3 regions of the Rossellomorea sp. ABR4_004 genome follow, and region 2 is predicted to be linked to each of the others. Evidence: riboswitches for the same ligand, from Rfam matches in the RefSeq annotation. Region 2 holds a riboswitch; each other region holds the start of a gene.
What was found. Region 2 has a riboswitch for S-adenosylmethionine ahead of ACXAF2_RS08200 (methionine ABC transporter ATP-binding protein). Riboswitches for the same ligand answer to the same signal wherever they lie in the genome.

Region 1 (10,366 bases), 1.4 Mb from region 2:
ACCATGTACGTGGCGATCACCAATCATCCCCATGCAGAAGAGTACGGCATTGATTCAATTAAGATTTGTAATAGCGGAAGCGCCCCGATGCCAGTTGAGTTATTGAATCAATTCGAAAAGAAAACAGGAGCAAAAATATTAGAGGGATACGGATTATCAGAGGCTTCACCGACGACTCATTGCAACCCCGCTTTTGCACAAAGAAAGCCGGGAACCGTCGGAATTGGATTCCCATCCACAGACTATAAGGTAGTCGATTTAGCAACTGGCACCAAGGAGGTCCCTTTAGGCGATGTGGGTGAACTCATTATTAAAGGCCCTCAAGTCATGAAAGGCTACTGGAATTTACCTGAAGAGACTGCTCACGCCCTTCGAGATGGTTGGCTTTACACGGGAGACATCGCCCGAATGGATGAAGAAGGCTATATATCGATTGTGGACCGAAAGAAAGATCTGATCATTGCATCAGGATACAATGTGTATCCCCGGGAAGTTGAAGAAATCATATACGAGCATCCAAGCGTACAGGAAGCTGTCGTAATCGGTGTCCCGGACTCGTATAGAGGGGAAACGGTAAAAGCAGTGATCGTCTTAAAGAAAGGAGAACAGGCAACTGATAAAGAATTGGTTCATTTCTGTGAGGAGAACATGTCATCATTCAAAGTTCCAAAAATCATTGAGTTTCGTGAGGAGCTTCCAAAGACGAGTGTTGGGAAAATATTACGTAGAGCTCTGCGTGAAAGCGTGACGTAATATGATATAATTCAGGTGATATTTGCAGATTGAGAGGATTTCAGATGAAAGAAAAACTTACAGAACATGCTGTACGCTTATTTGATGAAAAAGGGTTTACCGTTACTTCCATACAGGACATCGTAGAATCCATCGGTGTAACGAAAGGAACATTTTATTACTATTTTTCCAGTAAGGAAGAGCTGCTAAAGGAAATTCACATGCGCTATATTGATGGCTTATTATCTAAACAGGATAAAGTTCTTGGCGATGAGCGGAAGAGCTACATGGAAAAACTTTATGATATAGTCCATCTTTCCATTCTGGACATCAAAGAGCAAGGGGCCAGTGCGAAAGTGTTTTTTAGAGAAATGAGACACTTGAGCAAGGAAAGTCTGGATGCCATTGAGCCTAAGCGGGATATGTATCGCTATAATATTGAAACTCTCCTGAAAGAAGGTAGGAAGAACGGAGACTTTCATGAGGACTTTGACGTTTCGATTGTAGCTTTTGGAATTCTCGGTATGATGAATTGGAGCTATCAATGGTATAAGCCTGATGGTGCGAAATCCGATCAAGAAATTGCCCGGACTTTTGTGAATATGGTATTAAAAGGGATTGAGACAGCGTAAAAGGGAAATCATCTACAGGGTTTCCTTTTGAATCAACATACCAACTGGTTAGTATTTATATAGGGAGATGGCGGACTAATGGAAACCATTACGGTAACGAGTAGATTTTGCGAAACGGATGCATTAGGTCATATCAACAATACAACTTATTTTGTTTATTTAGAAGAAGCAAGAATTAAATTCTTTCAATCACTCGGATTTGATATGGATGTGAAAGACTGGCGTTTTATTCTGGCTTCTACCAAATGCGACTTTGTATCACAAGGGTATTTTAATCAAGAGCTGAAGATCACCACCTATCTATCAAAAATTGGATCAAAGAGCTTTCAGTTAGAGCATGATATCTTATGTGCGAACACCCATCAATTGATCGCAAAGGGAAATGCGGTTATCGTTTATTTTGATTTCCTTGAGCAGCAAAGCAAAATGATCCCTGAGTTGTTAAAGGCGCAGTTAAACACGCATCTGCACTCAGAAAAAACTGAATATTCTTAATGTTGGAGGGGTAAGATGTCTGAAAAAACAGGGTATGAAACGGTATCGGTGCGAGAAGGAGAAGAGCTGAATGCCACCAATCTAAAAAGCTTTTTGAATGAGCATTTCCCTCACTTCCTTCATGAAGAGCTTTCAATTAAACAATTTTCTGCGGGACACTCAAATCTTACGTATCTACTTAAAATGGGTGAATGGGAAGGTGTACTGAGACGCCCTCCATTAGGACCCGTCGCCCCGAAGGCCCACGATATGAAAAGAGAATATAGGATCCTTTCAGAAATTCAACCATTATTCGGGGTTACACCGGAGCCATATGTATTTTCTGATGATGAAAGGATCGTAGGCAGCCCATTTTTTATCATGGAGAGAAAAAAGGGTGAAGTATTTGATACTTCATTTCCCCCGCATCTCCATGTGACATCAGATGTGTGCAGGAAAATATCGGAGGAAATGGTTTCTAAACTGGTTGAACTTCATTCCATTGATCACCGAAAAACAACTCTTCATGAAATCAGCAAGCCCGAACATTTTATGGAAAGACAAGTATTCGGATGGATCAAACGTTACGAGCGTGCCAAAACAAGTGAGATCCGCGAAGTCGATCAGCTGACAAACTGGTTGATAAAGAATGTTCCAGCTAATGCTGAATCGACCATCATTCATTATGATTTTAAATTAAACAATGCCATGTTTTCATCTGACCTGAAATCAATGGTGGGGTTATTTGACTGGGAGATGGCGACCGTCGGCGATCCTCTTGCAGATTTAGGTGTCGCTATGGGGTATTGGATACAGAATGATGATCCAGAGTTATTAAAATTCGGTCTTGGGAAGCCTCCAATAACGATCATGGACGGTTTTTACAGCAGAAGGCAATTTATCGAAGAATATGCCAGGAAAAGCGGCAGAGACGTGAACAATATCCATTTTTATTTATCTTTTGCATATTTTAAGCTCGCAGTCATTGTGCAACAAATCTATTACCGCTTTAAGATGGGGCAAACGAGAGATTCACGATTTTCTCAATTTGATCGGTTTGCGGAATCTTTGATCACACTTGGAAACCAAGCTGCATTCGATCGCCAGGAATAAATACAAGGAGATGAACGAAAACGATGAAATCCTCTTTACTAATAGAAACCACTGACCGGGTGCTTACATTGACATTAAGCAGACCTGATAGCTTGAATTCTTTTGATGAGAGCATGCTTACGGGAATCGTTGAAGCACTGGAGCAGGCAGAACATAATCAGGAAATCAGAGTCATTGTGATTCGCGGTGCCGGGAGGGCCTTTTCTGCAGGCGGCGACGTGAAAACGATGGGGAGCGCCACATCAACTGAAGTCTATGAACACATCGGGATATTAAATAATTGCATTAAAGCAATAAAAGAATTAGATAAACCGGTCATCGCCTCGGTACACGGCTTTGCAGCAGGTGCCGGATTTAATTTAGCCCTGGCCTGCGATTTGATTATCGCTTCAGAAGATAGTCAATTTGCTTTAAGCTTCTCTAAAGTAGGTCTTATATCTGATGGCGGAGGGTCGTATTTTCTTCCACGCATCATCGGTCCACATTTAGCGAAAGAATTCTTCTTTTCAGGAGAACCTGTGGCTGCCGGAAGAATGTATAACTTAGGTGTGGTAAACCGTATTGTCCCATCTGAAAGACTTGAAGAGGAAACAACTGATTGGGCCGGAGAGTTAGCCTTGGGGCCGAGTAAAGCATATGGAATGATGAAGAAAATGATTGATCGTTCATTCACCACATCATTGCATGAAATACTCGAACAAGAACGAATCACACAAACCATGATGATTTCAACTGAAGATCATGCTGAGGGAGTTTCAGCATTTAAAGACAAAAGAATGCCAACTTTTACGGGAAAATAGGAGGGATCAGGATGAAAGCCATTCAGTTCAGAGAGTTTGGAAGCCCTAATGTATTAGAAAATGTGGATATAGATGTTCCTGCGCCACGAGGGAGAGAAGTCCTTATTGAAGTTCAAGCAGCAGCAGTCAATTATGCTGATACAGCAAGACGGGAAGGTCAATATGTGGTAAAAACTCCACTACCATATATTCCGGGTTCTGAAGTGGCGGGAATCGTCAAGAAAGTGGGAGAAGATGTGACGAGAGTAAGAAAGGGAGACCGTGTTGTAGCCATGATGGATTCCGGAGGTTATGCAGAATTTGCCATTACAGATGAGCGTTCGGTGATTCCGCTCCCATATGGATTGGATTTCAAAGAAGCGGCCGCCATACCTGTTCAAGGATTAAGTGCCTATCATATATTAAAAACTTTAGGTAGGTTGCAGCAGGGAGAAAACGTTCTGATTCATGCAGCGGCTGGTGGAGTTGGGTTGCTTGCCGTCCAACTGGCAAAACGTTTTGGAGCAGGTAAGATCATCGCTACGGCAAGTACAGAAGAAAAATTACGTCTTGCTGGGGACATGGGGGCAGACGTATTAGTCAACTACACTCTAGATGGCTGGGAAGCAGATGTCTTAGAAGCTACAAATGGAAAGGGTGTAAATCTGGCATTGGAGATGGCTGGCGGTGATATTTTCTATAAAACGTTAAAATGTCTCGATTATTTCGGAAGAATGGTCATATACGGAGTAGCAAGCGGGGAGCAGAGCAGGTTTTATCCTTCTTCTTTGATGGCAAAGAATCAGTCTGTTATTGGGTTCTTCCTGCCTCCTCTTATGAGAGATGCTGAACTAACGCAGAAAACCCTTCATGAAATCTTTCATTATGTCGCGTCAGGGGAATTGAAAGTAACGGTTGGTCATGTATTTCCTTTAAAGGATGCAGCTAAGGTTCATACACTCATGCAAGCAAGAAAAACGGTAGGAAAGGTAATCCTGCAGCCATAATACTAGCTGGTTAGTATACGATCCATCTTATAGGGGGGAATCTGGATGAACTTAAGGTTATCAGATGAACAAAGGATGATCCAAAAAACGATCCGTAAATTTGTTGAGAGAGAACTAATACCATTAGAAAATGAAGTGCTAAGAAATGAACGGGAAGGAAAACCAAGTCTTTCCCCGGAGAAAAGAAATGAGCTGCAGTTAAAAGCAAAGGAAGCGGGGTTCTGGGGAATCAATACACCAGAAGAGTACGGCGGAGCGGATCTCGGGCAAATGATGATGGCGATTGTTTATATGGAAATCTCCAAAACCTTTGTGCCTTTCAGTTTCGGTGGTTATGCAGATAACATTCTATACTATGCTAACGAAGAACAGAAAAAAACCTATTTGCTTCCCACGATAAATGGAGAGAAAAAGTCCTGCTTCGCCATGACGGAACCGGGAGCCGGGTCCGATACCCAAAACATCCGGATGACCGCAGTGAAGGATGGAAATGAGTGGGTGTTAAATGGTGAAAAAACCTTTATTACGGGCGGAAATGAAGCAGACTTTGTCATGGTCATGGCGGTGACTGATAAGGAAAAGCATCGTAGAACGGGTCGGGACGGAGTAACCTGTTTTATTGCTGATCGAAGCATGGGTTGGACATCTGAATACATTCATACCATGGGGGAATGGGGGCCTGCCAGTCTGTTTTTTGATGATGTGCGTGTGCCTGAAGAAAATATTCTGGGTGAAATCGATGGTGGCTACAATCTTGGCCTGGAATGGATCGGGTTCGCACGCTGGATTGTGGGTGCACAAGCGGTAGGCGCAGCAGAACGTTTACTGCAAATGGCGATTGATTATTCCAAGGAAAGGGAGACATTTGGAAAGCCAATAGCGGATCGACAGGCGATTCAATGGCAGATCGCTGATTCTGCCGTGGAAATCGAAGCTGCCAGATGGCTTGTGCTAAATGCAGCATTCACACTGGATCAAGGAGAAGATAATCGCCATGTTGCATCGATTGCCAAGCTGTACGGATCCAACATGGGCAATCGGGTAGTGGATCGGGTCCTTCAAATTCACGGAGGGATGGGCTACACAAGAGAGCTTCCCATCGAACGCTGGTACCGTGAAGCAAGATTGTGGCGGATTTATGATGGTACTGATGAAATTCAAAGACTGATCATCTCACGGAATCTATTAAAAGGGCATGTGAAAGTGGGCCAATTTGTTTAAAGGATAGGGAGGTAATGTGAATGGGTGAACGATTCAGAGGGAAAGTAGCTTTAGTAACAGGCGGGAGCAGGGGGATCGGTAAAGCGATTGCCAAGCTTTTTGCTCTAGAAGGGGCAAGAGTTGCCATCCTTGACGTGAATGAAAAAGCACTTTTGGAAGTCAGTGAGGAATTGAGCGAATATGAGCTATATACAAAGGTTGCGAATGTAGTAGAATCCCAGGAGGTAGAAGAGGCCATAAACGAAGTCTTTGAAACTTTCGGCTCCGTTGATATTGTCGTCAACAATGCAGGAGTCATCAGAGATAACCTGCTGTTTAAAATGACTGATACAGATTGGCAAACGGTCATGGATGTGCATTTGAAAGGATCATTTAACGTAGCGAAAGCAGCGCAAGGATATATGGTGAAGATCGGATATGGCCGAATTATTAATATCTCTTCTACCTCTGCACTCGGTAACCGGGGACAGGCAAATTACGCTACGGCTAAAGCAGGTCTTCAAGGTTTAACGAAAACTCTGGCTATAGAGCTTGGTCCTCTGGGTATTACGACCAATGCTGTCGCCCCAGGATTTATCGAAACGGAAATGACTAGAGAAACGGCAAAACGGATCGGAATAACCTTTGAACAACTGGTGGAAGCGAGTCTTCAAGGCATTCCGGTAGGAAGAAGCGGGCAACCGGAAGATATAGCGAATGCAGTGGCGTTTTTTGCGGATGCAAGATCGTCATTCGTTAATGGACAAATCCTCTACGTAGCTGGAGGGCCAAAAGCCTAATGGGGGAAAGAGGTGAAGGATATGTTTCAATCTTATATCGGTAAACGCTCAACTTCCATAGAAAATTGTGTAGAAAAAGGAGCGGTTCATAAGTTTGCCGAAGCCATCGGTGATCCACATCCCATATATGTGGATGTAGCAGCAGGAAAAAGGTCCAGATACAGGGGGAATATTGCTCCCCCTACTTTTCCACGAGTGTTCGACTATGGAACGATTGAAGGTTTTCATTTACCTAACGTCGGATTAATTCATGGGGAACAATCGTTTCATTATGAAAGACCACTGAAGGTCGGGGAATGTATTCAGTGTTATACAGAGATAAAAGATTACTATGAGCGGAAAGGTTCGGGTGGAACACTTGGCTTTCTTGTAATAGAAGATATAGGGGAAGACTCAGGAGGGAATAGGATTTTCACCTCCGAAGCGATCGTCATTATCACTGAAGCGGTCAGAGAGAGGTTGGGAAAATGACTAAACTATCATCCTTTAATATTGGTGAAAGGCTTCCCATTGTTGAATTAGCTCCAGTCTCGAGAATCGACTTAATCAAATACGCAGGCGCATCTGGGGATTATAACCCCATTCATACGATCGATGATGAGGCACATAAATTGGGTCTTCCAGGTGTCATTGCCCATGGCATGTGGTCAATGGGTAATGTCTCCAAGCTTTTTAGTGATCATTATGAAGAAGGATTTATCAAAGAGTATACCGTCCGCTTTAAAGGGATGGTTTTTTTGGACGATGTCATTACATTGAGTGCAGAAGTATCAGAAAAACAGGAGGATCATTTGCATTTTAACGTTTTTGCCGTCAATCAGGACCAGAAGAAAGTGATTGACGGTAAATTGATATTTCAATTATTTTAATCATCCTTGTCAAAATAGTGTCCTATAGCTTTCATAAAGCGAATAGAAATAAAGAGAATGAAAGATTTCCAAGAAAAATAAGTCAAAAGACTTAAATCCGATAGAAAAACTCGGGTTGACTTCCCGGCAGAATGTGATATTATTTAGAATATTAAAATTAATAACTCTTATCCAGAGTGGTGGAGGGATCTGGCCCCGCGAAGCCCAGCAACCTACGTTATGTAAGGTGCTAATTCCAGCAAAATGTGAAGTCATTTTGGAAGATAAGGTATCCTTACCTGAACAACTTTCCAAAATGGAAGGTTGTTTTTTTCATTCATGATTTTTCTGGATAAGATGAAAATTGGGGGAATCATGTGACTAAAGAAAATAATCAAGAAGCACAGTATGATGTAGTAGTGGAGAAGATCACTTCGATGTTGAAGACGATGAGTTTCGGGTCAATTACTATCGTGGTGCAGGACGGTAAAGTCATTCAATTGGAGAAAAACGAGAAAGTGCGAATTAAATAAGCTGACTAGACAAACTAGAGGCGCATAACACAGATAAAGGAAATCCCTATTATCTTGTTATTGCCTCTTTTTGTTTGGATGAGCGGGAAAGGGGTGTATCATGTTAACCTATCAAACTTGGAAAAAACCATCGGTCCAATTTGAAATTGATCCGGTCTATAAAGGAGCGGTAAACGTACTTGAGTGGACGTATGAACATTATGGTAAAAGTGTTGTATATGCATGCAGTTTTGGGATAGAAGGGATCGTATTAATCGACCTCTTAACCAAGGTACAACCTGAAGCAACCATCGTATTTCTTGATACGGGTGTTCATTTCAAAGAAACTTACGAAACGATTGAAAAGGTGAAGGAGAAGTATCCTGGTATCACCATTCATATGAAAAAGCCTGAATTGACGATCCAAGAGCAAGCAGAAACATATGGTGATAAGTTGTGGGAGCGAAATCCGAACAAATGCTGTCAGATTCGAAAGCTCGATCCTTTAAAAGAAACCTTAACCAAAGGAAATGCCTGGATTTCAGGATTAAGAAGGGAGCAATCACCGACAAGAAGTGGGGTTGAATTCATCAATAAAGATGATAAGTTTCAATCGGTTAAGATTTGCCCTTTGATTCACTGGACCTGGAAAGAGATTTGGAGGTATGTCCATAAACATAACCTATCCTATAATCCACTTCATGATCAGGGGTATCCAAGTATCGGATGCTTTCATTGTACAACGAAAGCCATAGACATCAATGATCTCCGCTCCGGAAGATGGAAAGGAAAAGGGAAAACCGAATGCGGTCTGCATTAGAAGAGGTGACATTCTTTGATTGAAGTATTCGCCCTGATCATAAGTTTGTTTTTCGCTATGAACATTGGTGCCAGTGGAGCGGCAGCATCGATGGGTGTTGCGTATGGAGCAGGAGCCATAAAGAACATCAGGGTTGCATTATGGATCTGCGCAGCCGGTGTCCTGAGCGGGGCGGTATTAGGTGGTGGAGAAGTAGTGAAAACCATAAGTTCAGGGATTATCCCTCAACATGTACTCTCCATCAAAATCGTGGTCATCATTTTGTTATCCGCCACCATTTCCTTGTTTCTGGCAAATGTGATCGGGATCCCGCTGTCTACAAGTGAAGTAACGGTCGGAGCGGTTGTAGGAGTCGGAGTCGCATATCAAGTTCTTTATGTGAAGTCACTTTTAACGATTATGTCATTCTGGGTGATTGTCCCGATCATTGCCTTCGGTGTGACGTGGGTATTCGGTATAGGTTTAGTAAAGCTTGAAAAGCGCGGTTTCCATTTTGAAAAAAGGTGGCTTGCATACCTTTTGATCATCACAGGGTTCTTTGAAGCCTTTTCGGCAGGGATGAATAATGTAGCCAACGCCATCGGTCCATTAGTGGGGGCGGGATTAATGTCTCCCTCGCGGGGGATTTGGCTGGGAGGTTTATTCGTTGCCCTCGGAGCTGTCTTACTGGGGAAAAAAGTAGTGGAAACAAACGGGAAAAAAATTACACACTATTCAAAAGCCGAAGGAATTGTCATTTCCTCTACAGGAGCGATCCTTGTGATGGTGAGCTCACTGTATGGATTACCGATCCCGCTGACTCAGGTTACTTCGTCCTCTATCATCGGCCTCGGGATGGCGAAGAACGGAAAACATATGCTACAAAAGAAAATTGTCAAAAAAATCGTCAAAATTTGGGTGGTCTCCCCCTTGATATCACTCAGTATTTCTTATTTTTTGGTAAAGCTCGTGATCGATAGCGATATGTATTCGATCGTGGTTCCAATAAGCGTCATTATCGCTACTGTGGGAGCATTATCCCTCATGCGAGTGATCAATGAAGAAAGGCGATCGGTTCACGAAGACGGAGGCGGAATTTAATCTTAATTCCGATTAAAACAATATGTTAAGGAGGATAAATGATGAGTTTACAGCCCCACGGAGGAAAGCTTGTTCAATCATATTTACCAGAAGAACCTTATGAGGATATTCTCCATGAGATTCCTTTAGACGAAACCGCGTTAAGTGATTTGGAACTCATTGGAATAGGTGCTTACAGCCCAATAAGTGGATTCTTGACCGAAGTAGATTATCAACAAGTGGTGGAAACGTTACGATTGGGAAATGGCAATGTGTGGAGCATCCCGATTACCCTGCCCATTGCAAAAGAAAAAACAGGAGACGTAAAGAAAGGCTTTAAGAGCCGTCTTGTTTATAAGGGAGAAACCTATGGACTCATTGAAGTAGAGG
Region 2 (10,366 bases):
GCACACCTTGAAGCTCTGTCATGAAAATTCCATTAAAGATGGTGAGGGAACTGCGCAGACTCCTGCAGAAGTACGGGCGTGCCGAGACCCCGTTCGGCTAAGCTGAGGAGGCTTGGCCGAACGCTAGCTGCAAGCGGAGCAGTTCCCCTCACCATCTAACATAAACTGGTTGACAGAGCCCTCTCAGATTCATGTTAATAAATAAAAAACTTTACGAATAGAACCTATTGAATAGATCCAATAAAGAACTTTACCTCTTCTACTACAAATAGAAGTTTGGTTGTTGAACCATCAAATTTCTTCAAAAAATCAAGGAGGATTTCTCCCCCTTGATTTTATCGTTCACTTATTGCTTTAACTGATTCAAATCCTGAATCGATTGCTGGATTAATGTGACAGCCTGACTCATGACCGCTCCGCCTCCAAATGCAGCTGTTACTCCGATTGCTTCAAGGATTTCTTCTTCTGAACATCCTTGATCAAGGCATCCTTTTGTGTGGTAGATGATGCAATATTCATCCTGGGAATAAAGACTGATTCCTAATGCGATCAACTGCTTTTCTTTTTTAGAAAGAACTCCTTCTCTAAAGCAGTGCTCAGTGAATGTATTATACTGTTCGGCAAGCTCAGGCATTTTTTCAGTGAAGATTCCAAGTCCCATTTTATAATCATGAAGGGCAGCTTCTGTTGTATTTCTTGGTTCCATCTGCATTTCAATCAGCTCCATTTCTGAAATAGATTCATCGAAAATAGTATGAACCAATCAGGATATGATTATGTTAAAAAGTTTGGGTAGACCTTTCAATGAAAAACCCGATTCTGTACAGTGACAGAATCGGGTTTGCACACTTTATTCACTTACCGGCACAACCGCGCCATCCCATTCTTCATTAATGAAGTCCTGGATTTCTTTCGAACGCAAAGCTTCCACTAGAGCTTTTACTTCCTCTTTGCTTTCATCCCCTTTGTTAACTGCAATCACATTCACATAAGGAGAGTTACTATCTTCAATGGCAATTGAATCTTCAAGAGGCTTCAATCCTGCATCAATGGCATAGTTAGAATTTATGACAACCGCGTCCCCTTCTTCATTTTCATACATTTGTGGGAGAAGGGCTGCTTCGTACTCATAATCAAATTGAAGGTTTCTAGGGTTTTCTTTAATGTCTTCAAGTTGGGCTTGCGTATTTTCCACCCCATCCTTTAACGTGATGAGGCCTTTTTTCTCTAATAATGTAAGGATACGTCCATGATCCGATACAGAGTTACTCATTAAGATCGTAGCGCCTTCAGGAAGCTCCTCGAGAGATTTGTATTTTTTAGAATAAACACCGATCGGCTCAATATGAATTCCACCTGCATTGACAAAATCGTAATCATTTTCCTTTATTTGCAAATCCATATAAGGTGTGGTTTGGAAATAGTTTGCGTCAATGTCTCCATTATCCAGATCTTTATTAGGGAGGATATAGTCTTGATACGTTTCAATTTGCAAGTCGATCCCTTTCTCTTCTAAAACAGGCTTCACTTTTTCAAGGATTTCAGCATGTGGAATATTAGAAGCTCCTACTACCAATTCCTTTTCGTCATTTCCAGAGCCTGAGCCGCCCCCACATGCTGCCAAACCAAAAATACTTGTTGCTGCTATAACTCCTGCTACCCATTTTTTCATTAAATTTCTCTCCTTTTATCGTTTATCTAATTTATTTGTAAAGAAATCACCCAATATCTGAATTGCAAACACAATGAGTAAAATCATAATGGTTGCGGCGATCGTCACGTCTTCCCTGCTTCGTTGGAAGCCGTCTAAATAAGCTAAGTTACCAAGTCCTCCTGCTCCGATGACCCCTGCCATTGCCGTGTATCCAACAAGGGCTATGGCTGTCACCGTAATCCCTGAAATCAAAGCCGGCATGGATTCAGGTATGAGTACCTTCCATATAATTGTGCTCGTCTTCGCCCCCATCGCTTTCGCTGCCTCGATGACGCCTTTGTTCACTTCTCTTAAAGCTATTTCTACCATGCGGGCGTAAAATGGAGCAGCCCCGATGATCAGTGCGGGCAGAGCTGCATTCGCTCCACGGATTGTGTCCAATAAAAACTTGGTGAACGGAATTAACAGCACGATCAATATAATGAATGGAATCGATCTGAACACATTTACGACTGCACTTGTTATCGTATATGTCAGTTTGTTATCCCATAGATTTTCTTTGGAAGTAAGGAAGAGTAAAATCCCAAGGATCATTCCGAGTACAAAGGTAATCAATACAGACATCCCGGTCATATACAGGGTTTCGAGAGTTGCTTCCCACATCTTCTCCCAATCTACATTTGGAAATAAATTTTCAATCACCCTCTCAACACCTCCACTTGAACCAGTTGCGTATGAGCAAACGCCAATGCATCGTTAATGGTTTGTTCATCCCCATCAAGGTGAACAAATAACGTTCCATAGGCACCTTTTTGGGTTTGGGAGATTTGTCCTTGCAGGATGTTTACGCCTAAATCAAACTTCCTTATCAGCGTGGTGATGAGCGGCTGCTCAGTTGATTCACCTACAAAAGTAAATTTGAGCACTTTTCCATTAGGATATTGGGTCAGTAAGTGATCAATGGTTTCACCCGTTTCCTTTACCTCCGAGACTTCTCTTACGAAACGCTTTGTCACTTGCTCTTGTGGATTTCTGAACACTTCCAATACACCCCCGAGTTCCACGACTTTTCCCTGTTCCATGACTGCAACACGGTGACAGATCTTCTGGATCACGTGCATTTCATGAGTGATCAGGACAATCGTCAGCCCTAAGCGTTTATTAATATCCACCAATAAATCAAGGATGGAATCGGTTGTTTGTGGATCTAAAGCGGAAGTAGCCTCATCACATAGAAGGACATCGGGATTGTTAGCAAGGGATCTTGCAATCCCCACTCGTTGTTTCTGTCCGCCGCTCAGTTGAGACGGATAGGCATCTCCTCTGCCTTCCAAACCTACAAGCTTCAATAATTCATTAGCTCTTTGAACTCTCTCTTTCTTTGATACTCCAGCAATTTCTAATGGGAACTGGATATTTTCTATTACAGTACGAGACCAGAGGAGATTAAAGTGTTGAAAAATCATGCCTATTGACTGTCTTGCTTCCCTCAGTTTTTTCCCCTTTACCTGGGAAACGATTTGACCATTCACGTCCACTATCCCATCTGTAGGAACTTCAAGACCATTAAGCATCCGGATCAGCGTACTCTTACCTGCCCCACTATAGCCAATCACCCCAAAAATTTCTCCTTGGGCAATATCAATGTTGACCCCATCAACGGCTGAGATCGGACCCGATTTGGATTGATATATTTTCTTCACATCTGAAATGGTAATCATGTTGTATGCCACCTTCTTTCGGAGTAAAACGACCTGTTTAATCAGAATTATAGTTGTACTTACCTGATGTTTCCTGCTCCTTTTTCTAAAAGCAAAAAAATGCCTTCCTGCGATAAGCAGAAAGGCATAATCATATAGGACTATCCTTTCTCTCATCTTTCAAAGCAAATGCTTTGAGTGAATTGGCACCATTTCAATTTTCATTGACGGTTGCCGGGCTTCATAGGGCACGTCCCTCCACCTCTCTAAATAAGAGTAAAGTATATTATTAAATTATTTGAATAGTTAAAGACTCTGAAAATTTGCTACAAGAGAGATTCTATCACCGGATATAGAGTGTGTCAATTATTTTTTTCTGCTTGATGTTTAAACTTCAACGGGCTCTTTTTCTCTGGATCTTGTTAGCCAAAGAACCGACTCCACAAATAAGAGCGGGCGATATCCTCCCCTTACTTCCAGGGACCCCTCCTCAATCAGCTGAGACAAGCGCTCTTCTCCTGTTAGTAATGAAACCACTGTTTCCTCCATTCCTTCAATGACGAAATGAGCCTCCCTATTCAAATCATCCAACACTGTGCACCCCTTGCTCGAAATCGAAATACCGTACAATTTTTTTCCACAATCAAACTGAAGAATAAACGGGCTATCTGGAAATAAGAGTCGTAAGTGATACCTTGAATGACATTGATCTACTAATTCCTCTAAATTTATTCGCATGAATACCCTCCCAGTGAAACTTCTATATAATTACAATTCCACTTTTAGGTATTTTCCCCTCTTATACTTTCTCGACATGTTTTGAACAGATCCATCTAATTTGTCGAACAGTAAGAATTTGGATGATAACCAGTCAAAAAATGATGTCATTCGCAACATTTCCCGAGAAATATGTCTTCGTATGTAGAAAGAAAATCGTTCTATAATTGGATTTCATGAAGAAATAGGTGAATGTAGACAAATAAAAAAGACCTTCTCCCAAAAGGTCTCTTATCCCTTTAACTATCCACCGTCTTGTTTAGGGTTTCATATAAAAATGGTACGGATTGAAAAGCATAAATCCTTTCCTGTTCAACGCCATCTTTAAATAAAAGTAGACAGGGTACACTTTCGATGGATTGCTCTTCTGCAAATTGGGGCAAGTAATTCAGGTTTGCCTTCGAAAAATGAAAGGATTGTGGAAGCTTCTCCACGACGTCAATCATCTTGCTTGCAACCTGACAGGTACCACACATCGGTGTATATAAATAAACAGCTTCGAACGCATGGTCTTCTATCGATTGTTTTAAAATTTCGGTACTACTTACCTCAATCAAAACTAGATCATCCTTTTTCCTAAAAATTCTTTATGAACGTCTATATTAGCTCCAATAAGAACGGATGCGAGGTGATACTCCGGAGCTGCGGCCACTTCCTTGTACATTCGATCAATATACAAATGTTCAGCTTCAGGAAACTCACGTTTAAATTGCTTACGTAGTTTTTCCCCTGCATCATCAGCATCTACTAATATATAGACATCCCTTTCCAATAAAGCATCAATGAGTTCGTCCATTTTCGTAATGCTAATGGTCCCGTTTGTACAAATAATTTCAATCGGTTCTTTAATGATATCTCTTACTTTTCGTTTGTCCGTTGTCCCTTCGACAATGATTACTTTTTCGTCAAGTTCCATCATGATCATCACCTTATCTTTCATAAATAAGATTACGATAGTATATTCAAATAACAAGAGATGATGTCCACTTTCTACTTATATTTTCTCATGTTTATAAAAAAAAGTGCAAGCGGTTTGCATAAACCATCTAATTTATACAAATGGTGCCAGATTCGCAAATGAATCTGGCACCACGAGCCTTTCTAACACCAGCCACCCTCATCACAATCGGTATATCTTGCTTGATCGCCTTCTGTGGAGGTATAGTTTTGATATATTTTATTTTCTCTTGCTTCAAAGTTCGGCTCCATGGTTATTCCGTCAAGAGGCAAAGCCATTCTGCCGATCGGCTGATTATCCAAATATAATTCTACTTCACCATCTTTAAGTTTTCCTGTCACTCTATTGGTTACATCTAATTTCCTAGGCTCAAGTACCATTGGTATTCATCCTTTCTATGTGAAAAAACGTCTACTTATATGGTACCCAAAATAAAAAACAAAACACCTTGAGAAATTCTCAAGGTGCATGGAACAAATTACCCTTCATTAATCATTTCGTCATACTGTTCAGCTGTCATAAGCTTGTCTACTTCTCCAGCATCTGAAGGTTCAACAACGATCATCCATGCTTTTTCATAAGGTGATTCGTTCACGAATTCAGGGCTATCTGATAGCTCTTCATTCACTTCTACCACCTTACCAGATACAGGTGCATATAGCTCAGAAACGGTTTTAACCGATTCAACACTACCGAATGGCTCGTCCGCTTTGATCTCATCTCCAACCTCTGGTAACTCAACGAATACGATATCGCCCAGTTCAGATTGTGCAAATGATGTGATTCCTACGCGTACATTTTCCCCTTCAACCTTGACCCACTCATGTTCTTCTGAATAACGAAGTTCTTTCGGTGTACTCATTCTCTATCCCTCCAAATGCTAGTTATACAACCTAATATTGACACACTTTTCATTGAAAAAGCAAGAAAACTAAGCGCGAATAATGAAACTTTTTCATTGTCCATGATTTGGTAATCGCAGACCTCTTTTTACTTCCAGGTTTCTTCAAAGGTTTCTTCCTTGAAACCTACTGTCACCTTGTTTCCATCTGTTGTAATTGGACGCTTGATCAGCATCCCGTCTGAGGAAAGAATTTCTAATAATTCCTCATCAGAAGCAGAGTTCACTTTATCCTTCAAGCCTAGTTCACGATACTTTTTACCACTTGTATTGAAGAACTTTTTAAGAGATAACTCACTCTTTTCATATAGGCTTTTGAGCTCTTCTTTTGACGGCGGGTTTTCCACAATATGTATTTCATTCATTGCTAAATCTTGATCTTCCAGCCACTTCTTTGCTTTGCGGCATGTACCACACTTGGGATAAGAATAAAAAGTCAATGACATCATTCCACCACCTTTCACTATGATCTGGATGAAGCAAGGCTCCATCCAGCATTCTGTATTGCACGAATCTATCTCTACATTCGACAATATTCATTATTATCCTTCTTTTGTGAAACATTACTCACATTGTTTTTCAACCGTCTCAACCAGTTCCTTCAGAAGGACGGTTGCATTTTCCAATTCAAGAGAATAGAAGCGCTGCGTGCCCTTTTGCTCTAGTGACACTAATTGCTGATCTCTCAGGATCTTTAGATGGTGAGAAACAGCAGGGCGCGATAATGTTAGATTTTCAGTTATTTGATTGACCGTAAGAGGTTCTTGTTCGGCAAGAAGTAATATTATGTCCTGACGATAAGGATCACTCAGTGCTTGGAATAATGGAATGCAAGCACGAAATGTATCGATTGCTTTTTGACCCATAGTCTTCTCCCTTCAAACTCATTCACATACAATTATACCCGTTCTTGTACTTTACGAACAATATTTGCGACCAATTTCCTCGGCATAAATCGAACGGATTGAGTCAGCATTCTGTTTTTAAAACCCGGGATGATAACGGTTTTGTTCTTCGTCATCATTTGGTAATACCCCTCTTCTACCACTTCTTCGACACTCATCACATCAGACTGAAATAGTTTTGAAGACTGCAGGTCAGCTGCATCGCTGAATCCCGTTTGGGTAGCTCCGGGACACAAAGCGGTCACTTTCACTCCGTGTGGTCCCCATTCATTCGCCAGAGCTTCTGAGAATGAAAGGACATACGCTTTTGTAGCATAGTAAACGGCCATTAACGGACCCGGCTGGAATGCGGCTGTTGATGCTACATTTAGGATTTGTCCACGTTTTTCGTTTACCATTTCTTTTCCAAAATACTTACTTAGCTCGGTAAGGGCAGTAATATTCACTTGAATCATGTCCAGCTCTTTTGAGAGCACTGTTTGATCGAATTCACCAAACAAACCGAAGCCTGCATTATTGATTAGGAAATCAACGTGGATCCCTTTTGCTTTGACTTCTTCATATAACGTTTCAGATGCTCCTGGTTTGGAAAGGTCTGATGGTATGACATAGGATTTCACACCGTACTTACTTTCTATTTCTTTTGATAGAGTACGAAGTTTCTCCTCACTTCTTGCTACAAGAATCACATCATGACCTGAACCTGCAAATTTATGACTAAAGTGCAAACCTATACCACTTGAAGCACCTGTAATTAAAACGGTTTTATTCATCTATGATTACCACCTTATCTTTAATGTTTAAACACTTAAACGTTTAAGTGTTTAAACATATAATAATTCACTGTGATAGGTATGTCAAGTTGGGAGATTTACTTTACACATAAAGGGACGGACCTCCATTCAGAGGTCCGTCCCTTTAACTACTTAATTATACTGTATATTTTTCTGCGTCGATCAGCTTTTCTGATGCTGCACGTTTGACTGCAATCACGTTGATTGGCGTATGGCGGGTAAATTTACGCAGTGCTGAGAGCATCATGCGCAGTGTGTCACCTGTTTCAGTTGCTACCAGCGTTTCTTTTGCATGCTGTTCAATCTCGTTGAATGCCTCTTGACAGAAGATTTGTGTGTAAAGAAGTTTTTGCTGAGCTTTCTCTACTCCACCTTTCTGAATCGCTTTTTCTGTTCTGAGAACAACGGACTCCATCGCGTATGCGTTTGAAACGATATCAGCAATGTTCACAAGGATTTCCTGCTCTTTTTCAAGAGCTTTACCGAATTTTTGAGCCGCTAAGCCCGATAGCATCAAGCCGATTTTCTTCGCATTTTTCACAAGGTATTTTTCTTGAGCAAGCGGTTCATCTCCTACTTCTTCAGGCATAAGCATCATTAATTCCTCTTGAAGGGCCTGTGCTTTTTGAAGTAATGGAAGTTCACCTTTCATTGCTTTACGAAGGTACGTACCAGGAACCAGAAGACGGTTGATTTCATTCGTTCCTTCAAAAATACGGTTGATACGGGAGTCACGGTACATTCTTTCAATCTCGTATTCCTGCATGAACCCGTATCCTCCGTGAAGTTGAACACCTTCATCGACTACATAATCCAGTACTTCTGTTGCGAAGAATTTATTCAGTGAACACTCAATGGCGTATTCTGCAATCGATTTTGCCACTTCAGTTCCATTCTTCACTTCTTCATCCGTAAGTTTGCTCATACGCTCCTCGAACAATCCTACTGTACGGTAAACGGAGCTTTCTGCTGCGTATAATTTTGCCGCCATTGTCGATAATTTTTCTTTTGTTAAGTTAAATCCAGAGATTGGCGTTTTGAATTGCTGACGTTGGTTTGTGTATTGTACAGTTACTTCAAACGCACGTTTGCTTGCTCCAACAGCACCCACCCCTAATTTATAGCGGCCGATGTTTAAGATATTAAAAGCAATGATGTGACCTTTCCCTGCATCACCAAGAAGATTTTCTACTGGAATTTCAGCATCTTCCAGGATTAATGTACGGGTGGATGAGCTTTTGATACCCATTTTCTTCTCTTCCGGACCAGTTGAAACGCCAGGGAACTCTTTTTCTACGATGAACGCCGAGAAATGCTCCCCATCGATTTTTGCATACACAACGAATACATCAGCAAATGCAGAGTTTGTGATCCACTGTTTTTCACCATTTAAAATATAGTGAGTACCTTCTGCATTCAATTTAGCTGTCGTTTTAGCACCCAGGGCATCTGAACCTGAACCCGGCTCCGTTAATGCGTATGCTGCCAGTTTTTCACCAGTCGCCAATGGAGGAAGGTATTTTTGCTTTTGCTCTTCATTACCGAACAGAACGATTGGCAGTGACCCGATCCCAACGTGTGCACCGTGAGAGATGGAGAATCCGCCTGCACGTGACATTTTTTCAGCAATCAGTGCAGAGCTTACTTTATCCAATCCCAATCCGCCGTACTCTTCAGGAACATCTGCACCCAGAAGTCCAAGATCCCCCGCTTCTTTTAACAGGCGAACAGAGTGGTCAAATTCATGGTTTTCCAGATTATCGATGACAGGTACCACTTCATTTAATACATAATCCTCGGTTGTTTTGGCAATCATTTTTTGTTCATCGGAGTATTCCTCCGGTGTGAAAACTTGCTCACAGCTTACATCTTCAATTAAAAAACTTCCACCTTTGATCAGCTTTTCTGTTTGATTCGCCATTTCGAATCCCCCTAAAAATTATTATTTTGAAGGAGCAGGGGGCCTCGGTATTCGAGGTCCGTCCCTCCTATTAACCTATTAATTCAAAGACGCCGGCTGCTCCCATTCCGCCGCCGATGCACATGGTGACGATACCGAATTGCTGGTTTCTGCGTTTCATTTCATGTACAAGGGAAAGGGTCAGCTTGGCACCTGTACAACCAAGTGGATGACCAAGAGCGATGGCTCCACCGTTTACGTTCACTTTTTCTTCGTCCAGACCCAGCTGACGAATGACTTGGATGGATTGAGAAGCGAATGCTTCGTTCAGCTCAAATAGTCCGATATCCGACAGCTCCAACCCTGCCATCTTCAATGCACGTGGAATCGCTTCGACTGGACCGATACCCATGATTTCCGGTGGCACTCCGGCTACTGCAAAGCTTCTGAACTTCGCCATTGGTTGGAGTCCTAATGAACCAGCCTTTTCTCTATCCATTACCATGACAGCTGCTGCTCCGTCACTCGTCTGGGAAGAGTTCCCTGCCGTTACAGAGCCCTTCACATTGAAAGCCGGGCGTAACTTAGCCAGAACTTCCGAGCTTGTTTCAGCCCGTACACCTTCATCTTTTGAAAACTGGAATGATTTCTCCACCAGTTTATTTTCATTGCTTACTGAACGATGAAGCACATCAACCGGTACGATTTCATCGTCGAATTTCCCTGCGGCAATCGCTTTTGCCGCTTTTTGGTGACTTCTTACCGCAAATGCATCCT
Region 3 (10,366 bases), 300 kb from region 2:
CGAAGCCCCCATGATTTCATGATGGAGAACTCCGATTTCCCCGACTGGCAGATCCGGCCAAACATGCTGCCCGAAAATGACGTCAGGCGTATATTCGTCGAATACCCCGTCGTCCATCATTTGCTGAGAACCTCCTACAGGGGCATTCTCCTCCGCCGGTTGGAAGACGAGTAGAATCGTACCTGCTATTTCCGATTTCAGTTGATTCAATACTTTTCCTGTACCAACGAGCATGGCCGTATGGGCATCATGACCGCAGGCATGCATGTTGTTGTGGATGGTGGACTTGTAGGAAAGATCATTTTCCTCATGGATTGGCAGTGCGTCGATATCCGCCCTTAATGCGACCGTGCCTCCTGGCTTTTCTCCTTGTATGATGCCAAGCACTCCTGTTTTGGCATAGCCCGTTTTAAAAGGGATTCCTTCTTCTGCTAATTTTTTCTGAATCGTGTTCGATGTCTCGAATTCCTCTCCACTCACCTCAGGATATTGGTGAAGGTGTCTTCGTAAATCAATGACTTCATTCTCTACGGATTGGACAAGCTGCTTTAACTTCATGAAAAATCTCCTTTTTCGGTCGAATGATTATTTAAGGAAAAGTTCCTTAATAATACCGTTAATAGATATATTCGATATAAAGTTGGAAAATCCTATGTGGAAGGGGAAGTTTTTTTATAAAGAATAGGGACGGACCTCTGCATTTTGCAGAAAGTCCGCCCCTATCGTATTTTTCTATTTTTGCTTTGAGTTGGAGGTCCGTCCCTCAATTTAGTACTTCATCTAATTTCAAATGTAGGTCTAAGGATTCAATTCCAAATATAACCATGAAATCTCTTGCGATGATTCATTTATGTATGTAATATATAAATTGCATATTGTAACATATATATTGCATTCAACTTAATAAGGGAGGTTCTATGAACAATAAGGTGAAAGTAGCAAGGATTGAGAAGAATATGACTCAAGAGGAGTTATCTAAACAAATTAAGGTTACAAGACAGACGATTGGACTAATTGAAAAAGGAAAATATAACCCCAGCCTTCAACTGTGTATATCAATCGCTAAAGCATTAGATAAAACATTGGATGAATTATTTTGGGAGGAGGAACAACATTAATGAAATCATGGCTATCGATTTTCTTGCCAAACGATGAGTATAAGGAGAAAAGAGTATTGTATTTCCTTGCCGAGTCCGCCGTCGTTTTACTAGCAATATCCTTCATTTTTTTAGCCGTAAAACGCTTCTTTCCTATTAATCAAATCGGTGATGAGATCGTTGTGGCAGTCCTGTCCGGCTTGGTGGTTATGTATACCATTATCCGTTATATGGTTTCTGGCATTGAATATTCAAATGTATTTAACAAAACAGAATATAAAAAAGAAGTAAGAAGTATTGTTTTTCAATCACTAAAGTTTGCAGTAATATTTAGCGTCATTTATTTACTCTTTACGGGAATCCCTAAAGCCAAAGAAGGTTGGGTAGACCTATTGGGGTTAGCTTTCCTTGTCTGGACGTTTATGTTCTTTTTGAATTATTTTTCTCTTAAACATTCATTTAAAAAGAATGGTGAATTAGAGGAAGATAATAAATGGTAATTGAATATCACTCTCTAAGAGGTATAAAGATTCAACACACCTCTTCGAGAGTAATGACCCAAGCTTATTTACACTTTATCCCATACCATGCCAGACTTGCAGCAAAACCGATGACTCCACCTTTGATGGCATTTTTCCCGACTACTTTTGCAAGTTCGATTGCCACTTGCTGCCAAGCTTTTCGTTCAATCAGCTTCCATAATCCACCGCTGATGAAGCCTATACCTGTCGCATCAATAATCTTGTCTCCAACGCATTCTGACCATGAACTTCTCTGTATAATCATCTTTTTATCAATCTTAAATTCTGCAGGTGCAGGAACTCCAATTAAATCTGCTTCTGTTAACTCTTCTCCATTAACAAGTTTAACGAAGGCAGCAATCGAAGCCACATTTTCTTCTCCAAACTTCTCAGCAATTAAATGCTCGTCCATTATGTAGGTTCCATCTTGTAAATTAGTAGCTTCTTCAAAGAGATATTGCATATCATCTGCCAATCTATCAATATCCGCTTCCTGTTCTATAATAGAATTCGTAGCAACTATTTTTGAAGATACCATTCCAGCTGCGGATGCACTTGTAAAAGTGGCTGAAATCCCCCCTGCTAATACAACCGTCGATAAAGCACCCATTAAAAACTTTCTTGTTTTCATTTTTGTCCTCTCCTTTGTAATTATCTTCAACACAAGGAAGATATTAACATATCATTATTCCAAAATGGATTATTTTACTGAAAACAGTAATTTTTAACTAATATTGTAAACTATCATTACTTTATTACTATAAACACAATGTTACTAGTAATTTTGAGGGACGGACCTCTACATTGTTTAAAAGTCCTATGTCGTCACTTCCTTTCTTCAAGTTGACATCCTAGAGGTCCGTCCCTCTTCCTTTTTCCACTCCCACCCTTTACACTTAAAGAAAACATTTTAATAAAGGATGGTTGGATGAGTGGTTTTGTTGAAAGGGTCGAGCCTTATTTTTTGAGTGAGGATCCATTTGTACAGAGATATGCGATAGAAATGCTGGAGGATACCTATTTAGTTGATGGGGATACGTTTATGACGGGATTGGAAGCCTTTGACCGCGGGTCGGTTTCGGAATTCTCCTCACTGGTTCTTCCTTACTTAATGTACATGCCTTTGAATGAGGAGGGGTTGATAGAGGTCATCCATCGTTTAAACCGCCTGGAAAAAAAAGAGGGAGACTGGCTGTTCTATACCCAGTTACTGTTAAATGCCGATACCAACTTGTTGATTACACAGAAGAATGATGTAAAACGTTTGGTAGGTGAAACCCAATTAGCAGAAATCGTGAAGCTGCCTTCTTTAACGATTGAGGAACTCTATATGGAGCTCGCAAGTGTCACGAATTATTTGGATGTTCATGAATATAGCCAAGCTCATTTTGACTATGGTAAAAGAATCATCACGGAGTTAATAAAAAGTGACGGTATTGAAAGCTGGGAAGTACGGAATGGATTGAAAGAAAATGATGAAGAAAATGAGTTCTATGGTTTTCACGGGATATACATCATTTATATGGCTGGTAAACTTCGTGAAGAAAGCGTCGTCCATCAGTTAGTGAACCTCTTTAAAGATGAAGATGAAAGTGATTTATTATTCGAGGAAGTGGCCAATGCCCTGGTGAAAATAGGATCGGAGCAGGTAGTGCGTGAGGTTGAAAAAGTGGCACTGTATGGTAATACTTATTTCTATACACTGGACGTACTTGGAAGAATCAAAACCAAAGAAGCGGAAAATGCGCTCTTGGGATTATTTGATCAAACAGATGACATTACCGCAAAAACACTGATTTCAGATTATTTATGCCAACAGTTATCAACAGACGCGATTCCAAAAATCGAAGCGTTCATCGAAGAAGGCTATGATGCAGGAATGCTTTGCCTGGAAGAGTCCCTTTATGTCAACTGCATCATGAATGGGATCGATCATCCGAAACTTCCACAGTGGAGAAGTTTCATTGAAGACGTGGAACACCAATCAATGAAAGAGCAACCACTCCTCGTTCCACAGCCCGTCCAAAACGGAGACAAAATCGGACGCAACGACCCTTGCCCATGCGGCAGCGGTAAAAAATATAAGAAGTGCTGCCTATAAATTAAGGGACGGACCTCCGCATTCTGCGGAAGCCCGTCCCTATCGCTTTTCTATATTAAAAATTTCGATTAGAGGTCCGTCCCTCTACTTCACTCTACTCCATCCACTCAGGCTTACCAAAGCCTTTGAATTCTTCGTCGATGATTTTCTCGAATTCTTCTGCTTCGACGACTGCTTTGATGTCTTTCGCCAGCTGTGAATCAACGTCCTTCGTATTGACAACCACTCGGTTTCGATACTGATCAGGCATGTTTTCCAGCTGAAGTGCATCAAGTAAGTCCATGTCGGCTGCAAGTGCGTAGTTCCCTGGAACCGCAGACAGATCAACACTGTCAACGGCTCTTGGAAGCTGTGCTGCTTCGATCGGTTTGAACTGCAGGTTTTTCACGTTTTCCGCAATGTCTTTTTCTGACACAGTCAATGGATCTGTATCCGGTTTTAACGTGATCAGCTTAGCATCCTCCAGAATCTGAAACGCCCGTGCTGCGTTCGTCGGATCGTTTGGAATCGCAATGGCGCTGCCTTCTTTGATGTCTTCAATCGAATCAAACTTCTGTGAGTAGATCCCCATTGGCGCCGTTGGTACGACAATCACTTCGGATAAATCCATGGTATGCTGTTTCGCGAAGGTTTCCATGTAGATCTTATGCTGGAAAAGGTTCGCATCCAGATCTCCCTGGGCCAGTGCGTTGTTCGGCTGGATGTAATCACTGAACTCCTTCACTTCCACCGTATATCCTTTTTCTTCAAGTCCTGGCTTGATCGCTTTTGTCACCATATCACTGTAAGGCCCGGATGTGGCTCCGATGGTTACCTCTTTTTTATCTTCCGCGCTTGAACTTGCTTCGTCCCCGCCGCAAGCTGCAAGAATGCTCATTGTTACTGCTAATGCTACGAATAAAATCCATTTTTTCACTTGTTGTTCCCCCTAAAGTAGTTATCGTTTATCGACTAATCGTGCAAACACATCACCCGTATACTGGATGAGCTGAACCAAACAAATTAAAATGACGACGGTTGTGATCATCACGGTATTGTCATAACGGTAGTATCCGAAGCGAATCGCCAGGTCCCCCACTCCACCTCCACCAACGATGCCGGCCATAGCTGAATAGGCAACTAAACTGATCGTTGTAATCGTAATTGCTTGAATCACCGCTGGACGAGCTTCCGGTAACAGCACGTCCTTGATGATCATCCAAGGGCTTGCCCCCACTGAAACCGAAGCTTCAATGACACCCTTATCAATCTCACGTAAAGACGTTTCTACCATTCTCGCAAAAAACGGAATTCCCGCAACAGAGAGTGATACGGATGCTGCCGTCGGTCCAATCGTGGTTCCGGTCAATAGTTTGGTTAACGGTAAGAGTGCGACTAATAAAATGATGAACGGAACCGACCGCACCATATTGACGACAAATCCAACGACCTTTTTGATCAAACTATTTTGTAAAAACAAGCCTTTATCTGTTACGAAAAGAAGAATCCCTAGTGGTAATCCCACTAAAATCGCAACTCCCAGTGAAATCCCCACCATATACACCGTTTCAAAAAAGGCTTTATTCAATTCTGGTAAAATGACAGTCAATGAATCAGGCAGCATTCTCAAGCACCTCCAAGCTCTGCGTCTTCAGCGTGATGAACCGGATCGCGGCTTCGATTTCTTCATGGGAGCCGATCAGTTCCATGATAAAAATCCCCAGTGGCACTTCCTGAATATATTCGATCTTGCCGTGCAGGATATTGCCCCGCACTTTGTATTTCTGGAACACTTCCGATACGACGCTTTCCTCTGCGATCGATCCTTTGAATTGGATTTTGATCAGTTTTCCTTTCCTTGATTCCACGAGGTGCGGCGGGAGTTCAAATTGAAGGATCGTTTCAATGAATTGCTTTGTTAAAGGCTGCTTCGGTTCGGCAAACAGGTCGTATACCGGACCTTCCTCCACGATTTTCCCGTCCTGCATCACGGCCATCCGGTCGCATATCTCTTTCACGACTTCCATCTCGTGGGTAATGAGCACGATCGTCAAACCCAGTTCTTTGTTGATTTTTTTCAAGAGTTTCAAGATCGATTTCGTCGTATTCGGATCGAGTGCGGAAGTCGCTTCATCGCAAAGTAATACGGATGGGTTATTCGCAAGGGCTCTAGCAATCCCGACTCTCTGCTTTTGTCCTCCGCTGAGCTGGGCCGGGTAGGCGTCCGCTTTATCTGAAAGACCGACCATCTCAAGGAGCTCGACGACCCTGGGCTTGATTTTCGCTTTCGGTACACTAGCCGCTTTCAAGGCAAAGGCCAGATTGTCAAACACCGTTTTGGATTTGATCAAGTGAAAATGTTGAAAGATCATGCTCGTCTTTTGGCGGGCGAGTCTTAATTGTTTGGACGTGAGCTTTGTAAAATCCTGTCCATCAATGATGATTTCTCCCGATGTAGGGGTTTCTAATAGATTCAGGCAACGAATGAGTGAACTCTTCCCCGCTCCACTGTATCCGACGATTCCAAAGATTTCACCCTTATCGATCTTTACGGAAACATTATCGACACCGACCACCGTTTGCTTCTTTGTACTGTAGGTTTTAACTAGATTTCGAATCTCGATCAACGTGCACACCCCTTTTTTAATCCAATAAAAAAATGCCTCTTTCAACTGAAAGAAGCATCGCCTGTTTATCTCGACTTATCTCTCAGAATGAAATCATTCTGCAGGAATTAGCACCGTTCCAATACTGGAGGTTGCCGGACGTCATAGGGCCTGATCCCTCGGTCACTCTGGATAATTGAAAGTATGTAATTTTCTAAATTTTTATCTTATAGAGGATAATACTGGGGATATGAATGGAAGTCAATAGGGAATTTTTCAGTCGTTCTTATGTAAGCGTTATCTTAATTGGTGCACTAGGGTAGGGATTTTTTTGGGTGGGAAGAAATTGGGTTTGGACTGGTGGTGATAATTATCTATTTTTTTACAGTTGATAATATATTCTAAAGTCGATAATAAACCTCTCTCACCCTATCAATCCATGTATTTCACATGAATTTCAGATAAAATTCTCCTTAACACCATCTCAAAGGCTCAAAAACCATACATACTATCCCAAAACATTCCTTCCCACCTCCAAACGAGAGTAATTTCCATTACCAAAAGAAAAAGGCACTGCCTTCCATAGCAGCACCCCGATCATTTGTCATAACAACTCACAACAAATATTCTAATCTCTCAAACAATCAAACGAAAACTAGAACGTCCACTCCTTAATCCCCGTTAACACATCCAACTCCCTCAACCTCTGCTCACAATAAGACGAATTCCCTTTCAAGTATGTATCAACATAAGCCGGATGACACATAATCTCAAGCGTCTCACCTTCATCCCTGCTGTCCAATATCCTCTTCAATCCTTCAACCGACACTCCGTCACCATAAAAGTCCATCGAGAAACGATCGGTTAACACATTCATTGCTTCAAACTCATCACAGGGTACCTTCCGGACCGGAACCCCAAATCGCTCCGACAATCTCTTCACCACCGGGATCAAAGGCCGAAAGCTATGAACATGGTGATGACTGTCAATATGAGAAAGGGGCAAACCGAATGATAGAAATTTATCCACCTGAGCCTCCCACTCCATTTCAACCTCATCCACATTGATTTCTTTTTCTTCAAAAATCCTGCTGGTGTAACGGAAAAAATCTCTCTCATCCAGAAGAGATGGGACTCCGCCAGAAACCGGTCTCCCGCATGTCAGCGTTAAATGGATCCCAACCTGTAATTCCGGATAAACCTTCGCCAATTCCACCGCATGCAGAGTCCCCGGCATATTGACCAGCATCGTTGTTGAGTTGACAATTCCAAATCGGTGACTATCAACGATGCCGTAATTCACCCCCCGGCATAAACCAAAATCATCTGCATTGACGATCACGTTCCTCATAATCCCCCATCCCCTTTTCGCTAATAGGTTCTTTCTACAAGAAAGCTTGCTTTATCTCCTCTGAAGATCGCTTTGGAAAATTCAATCACCGATCCATCCTCAACATAAGCCGTCGTCTCGATCATAAAGCAAGGTGTCCCCTCAGGCACCTCAAGCTTTTCTGCCACTCGTTCATCTGCTAAAAATAACTCGATCGTTTCGACGGTTTTCTTAATTTTTATATCAAACTGTGTTTCCAGGAGCTTGTAAAGAGATCTTTCACATTCGTCTTTATCAAGCCCGGGCGTCTTGTACCAGGGCAGATAGGCCACCTCATATTGCAGTGGCAGCCCGTCTGAATAACGGATTCTCTCTAAACGATTGACTGGATCTCCATTCTTCAATTCCAACGCTTTTTCCACTGTTGATTCTGCCGGGATGACATTCATGCTTAGCACCTTGATCTTAGGTTTCTTACCTTGTAATCGCAGTTGCTCTGTGTAGTTGTCGATCGTCGAGGACAGGATTTGACTGACTTTCTCTTCTGCGACAAAGGTTCCTCTTCCTTGCTCACGATAAACGTATCCTTCAAGTGTCAGCTGCTGGAGCGCCGTCCGGATCGTTGTACGACTGACATTGAACTTTTCGCAAAACTCCGCCTCTGTCGGCAGTTTTGTATTCGGCGCGTATTCTTTATTTTTAATCATGTGGATGATTTCTTCTTTAACATGCGAATGCAAGGCCTTTGCTTCTTGTGTCTCTTTCATTCTGTTTCTCCCTTCCACTTTCTTCCTATATTTGTTATAACACATCCACGTTCAATTCTCTATTCCTAATCATTTTATCATAAAAATAATTTGTTATTACAAATAAATAAAAATTAGTCATAAAAGTTAAATTTGTCACTACAATATATAGACGAGCGAAAATTTGTATGATACATTATAAAAAAGAAATCGCTTTCAAAGTGAAGGGAGATCGACAGAATGTCATTAAAGGTAGTCATAATCGGAGGAGGATCAAGCTATACACCAGAAATTATCGAGGGGTTCATCCACCGATACACATCTTTTCCTGTCACGGACATAACGCTTGTAGACATCGAAGCAGGAAAAGAGAAGCTTGAGATTATCGGACAGTTTGCTCGTCGAATGATTCAAAAAGCAGGTGTGCCGATTGAATTGGAATGGACTCTTAACCGGCGTGATGCCTTGATAGGCGCTGATTTTGTGACAACACAAATCAGGGTAGGCGGCCTCTCAGCCAGGGAAAAAGATGAACGTATTCCGTTAAGTCATGGCGTCATCGGTCAGGAAACCAATGGAGCAGGCGGTATATTCAAGGCCTTGCGTACCATTCCGGTCCTAATGGAAATTTGTCATGACATCCAACAGATTTGTCCCCATGCATGGCTTATTAACTTTACCAACCCGGCAGGCATTGTTACGGAAGCCCTGCTGAAATACAGTACACATCATAAGGTCATCGGGGTGTGCAATATTCCTTTCAACATGAAGAACAGCGTGGCCGAGATGATGAATTGTTCTACAGATGAAGTACAAATTGAATTTGTAGGGATGAATCATTTTGTGTTTGGAAAAAGGGTTTGGGTCAATGGTCAGGATGTCACCGATCAAATTCTGCAAAAACTGATCCATCAAGAAGTGGATTACTCACCGGCCAACATCGTCTCCCTCGGATGGTCTAAGGAATTTTTACAAGCCTTGGGGATGCTTCCCAATCCTTATCATCAATACTACTTCCAACGGGACTCTGTGTTGGAAAAGGACCTTCAAGCTTATAGAGAAAACGGTACACGGGCAGAGGTTGTTCGAAAAGTTGAAAAAGAACTTTTCATACAATATATGAAAGAAGAGTTAAATGAAAAACCAAAAGAACTGGAAAATCGAGGAGGTGCCTACTACAGTGATGCTGCCTGCAGCCTCATGACGAGCATTTACAACAACTCAGGGGACATCCAAACCGTCAACACACTGAACAATGGAACCATCCCGGACCTGCCTCACGACGCTGTCATCGAAGTAAACGCCGTCATTACGGGGGACGGACCTCGGCCAATCGTCATTGGACCGCTTCCTTCATCAATTAAAGGGATCATCCAACAGATGAAAGCGTTCGAAGAGCTCGTCATTCAGGCAGCAATGTCCGGTGAGTACAATCATGTCTACCAGGCCATGGTAATGAATCCGCTAGTACAGAACGAAGGGGTAGCAAGACAACTAGTCGATGAATTATTGGAAGCTCACAAAGAGTTTTTACCGCAATTCAATTAATCTAGTAAATGGGGGAAAGAGAAATGAGTAAAGTAATGGGGTTTATGGAAAGCAAGTTTATGCCTATTGCAGGAAGAATCGGGTCCCAACGACATCTCGTTGCCATCCGTGATGGATTCGTTTCGATCATGCCGCTGATCATCGTGGGATCTTTGGCTGTTTTATTAAATAACCTGCCGATTGATGCCTTTCAAAATTTTATGGTTTCTGTATTCGGTGAAAGCTGGAAATCCGTTGGGGGGAATATGTGGAATGGGTCATTCGCCATCCTCGGACTGCTCGTCGCTGCATCCATCAGTTATCATTTAGCGAAGTCCTATCATATCGATGGGTTATCTGCAGCATTGGTATCGATCGCTTCACTCATCATCCTCACGCCGGTAACCGAAGACTGGGGGATTTCCTACGCCTGGACCGGAGCACAAGGGATATTCGTCG

Region 1: another riboswitch for S-adenosylmethionine. It lies ahead of ACXAF2_RS00920 (YezD family protein); the one in region 2 lies ahead of ACXAF2_RS08200 (methionine ABC transporter ATP-binding protein).
Region 3: another riboswitch for S-adenosylmethionine. It lies ahead of ACXAF2_RS09540 (methionine ABC transporter ATP-binding protein); the one in region 2 lies ahead of ACXAF2_RS08200 (methionine ABC transporter ATP-binding protein).

What each region holds. Positions count from the first base shown of each region.
Region 1 covers NZ_JBSWVM010000001.1:158,367-168,732, reverse strand. The annotation lists gene ACXAF2_RS00970 (long-chain-fatty-acid--CoA ligase) at 1-753, shown strand, start outside; gene ACXAF2_RS00965 (TetR/AcrR family transcriptional regulator) at 798-1,364, shown strand; gene ACXAF2_RS00960 (acyl-CoA thioesterase) at 1,443-1,859, shown strand; gene ACXAF2_RS00955 (phosphotransferase family protein) at 1,875-2,951, shown strand; gene ACXAF2_RS00950 (enoyl-CoA hydratase/isomerase family protein) at 2,975-3,751, shown strand; gene ACXAF2_RS00945 (quinone oxidoreductase family protein) at 3,763-4,737, shown strand; gene ACXAF2_RS00940 (acyl-CoA dehydrogenase family protein) at 4,783-5,958, shown strand; gene fabG (3-oxoacyl-ACP reductase FabG) at 5,979-6,737, shown strand; gene ACXAF2_RS00930 (MaoC family dehydratase N-terminal domain-containing protein) at 6,759-7,208, shown strand; gene ACXAF2_RS00925 (MaoC/PaaZ C-terminal domain-containing protein) at 7,205-7,606, shown strand; SAM riboswitch class I at 7,771-7,876, shown strand; gene ACXAF2_RS00920 (YezD family protein) at 7,963-8,118, shown strand; gene ACXAF2_RS00915 (phosphoadenylyl-sulfate reductase) at 8,219-8,917, shown strand; gene ACXAF2_RS00910 (inorganic phosphate transporter) at 8,936-9,997, shown strand; gene sat (sulfate adenylyltransferase) at 10,039-10,366, shown strand, end outside.
Region 2 covers NZ_JBSWVM010000001.1:1,548,614-1,558,979, forward strand. The annotation lists gene ACXAF2_RS08185 (carboxymuconolactone decarboxylase family protein) at 347-712, opposite strand; gene ACXAF2_RS08190 (MetQ/NlpA family ABC transporter substrate-binding protein) at 851-1,672, opposite strand; gene ACXAF2_RS08195 (methionine ABC transporter permease) at 1,688-2,356, opposite strand; gene ACXAF2_RS08200 (methionine ABC transporter ATP-binding protein) at 2,353-3,375, opposite strand; SAM riboswitch class I at 3,525-3,631, opposite strand; gene ACXAF2_RS08205 (SCP2 sterol-binding domain-containing protein) at 3,742-4,092, opposite strand; gene ACXAF2_RS08210 (thioredoxin family protein) at 4,371-4,685, opposite strand; gene ACXAF2_RS08215 (toprim domain-containing protein) at 4,691-5,050, opposite strand; gene ACXAF2_RS08220 (YusG family protein) at 5,233-5,469, opposite strand; gene gcvH (glycine cleavage system protein GcvH) at 5,568-5,951, opposite strand; gene ACXAF2_RS08230 (arsenate reductase family protein) at 6,080-6,436, opposite strand; gene ACXAF2_RS08235 (ArsR/SmtB family transcription factor) at 6,554-6,856, opposite strand; gene ACXAF2_RS08240 (SDR family NAD(P)-dependent oxidoreductase) at 6,889-7,668, opposite strand; gene ACXAF2_RS08245 (acyl-CoA dehydrogenase family protein) at 7,826-9,610, opposite strand; gene ACXAF2_RS08250 (acetyl-CoA C-acetyltransferase) at 9,681-10,366, opposite strand, start outside.
Region 3 covers NZ_JBSWVM010000001.1:1,849,659-1,860,024, forward strand. The annotation lists gene ACXAF2_RS09505 (M20 metallopeptidase family protein) at 1-558, opposite strand, end outside; gene ACXAF2_RS09510 (helix-turn-helix transcriptional regulator) at 918-1,118, shown strand; gene ACXAF2_RS09515 (DUF3278 domain-containing protein) at 1,118-1,597, shown strand; gene ACXAF2_RS09520 (hypothetical protein) at 1,662-2,249, opposite strand; gene ACXAF2_RS09525 (HEAT repeat domain-containing protein) at 2,547-3,719, shown strand; gene ACXAF2_RS09530 (MetQ/NlpA family ABC transporter substrate-binding protein) at 3,814-4,596, opposite strand; gene ACXAF2_RS09535 (methionine ABC transporter permease) at 4,657-5,322, opposite strand; gene ACXAF2_RS09540 (methionine ABC transporter ATP-binding protein) at 5,312-6,325, opposite strand; SAM riboswitch class I at 6,398-6,503, opposite strand; gene chbG (chitin disaccharide deacetylase) at 6,960-7,655, opposite strand; gene ACXAF2_RS09550 (GntR family transcriptional regulator) at 7,676-8,401, opposite strand; gene ACXAF2_RS09555 (6-phospho-beta-glucosidase) at 8,621-9,928, shown strand; gene celB (PTS cellobiose transporter subunit IIC) at 9,952-10,366, shown strand, end outside.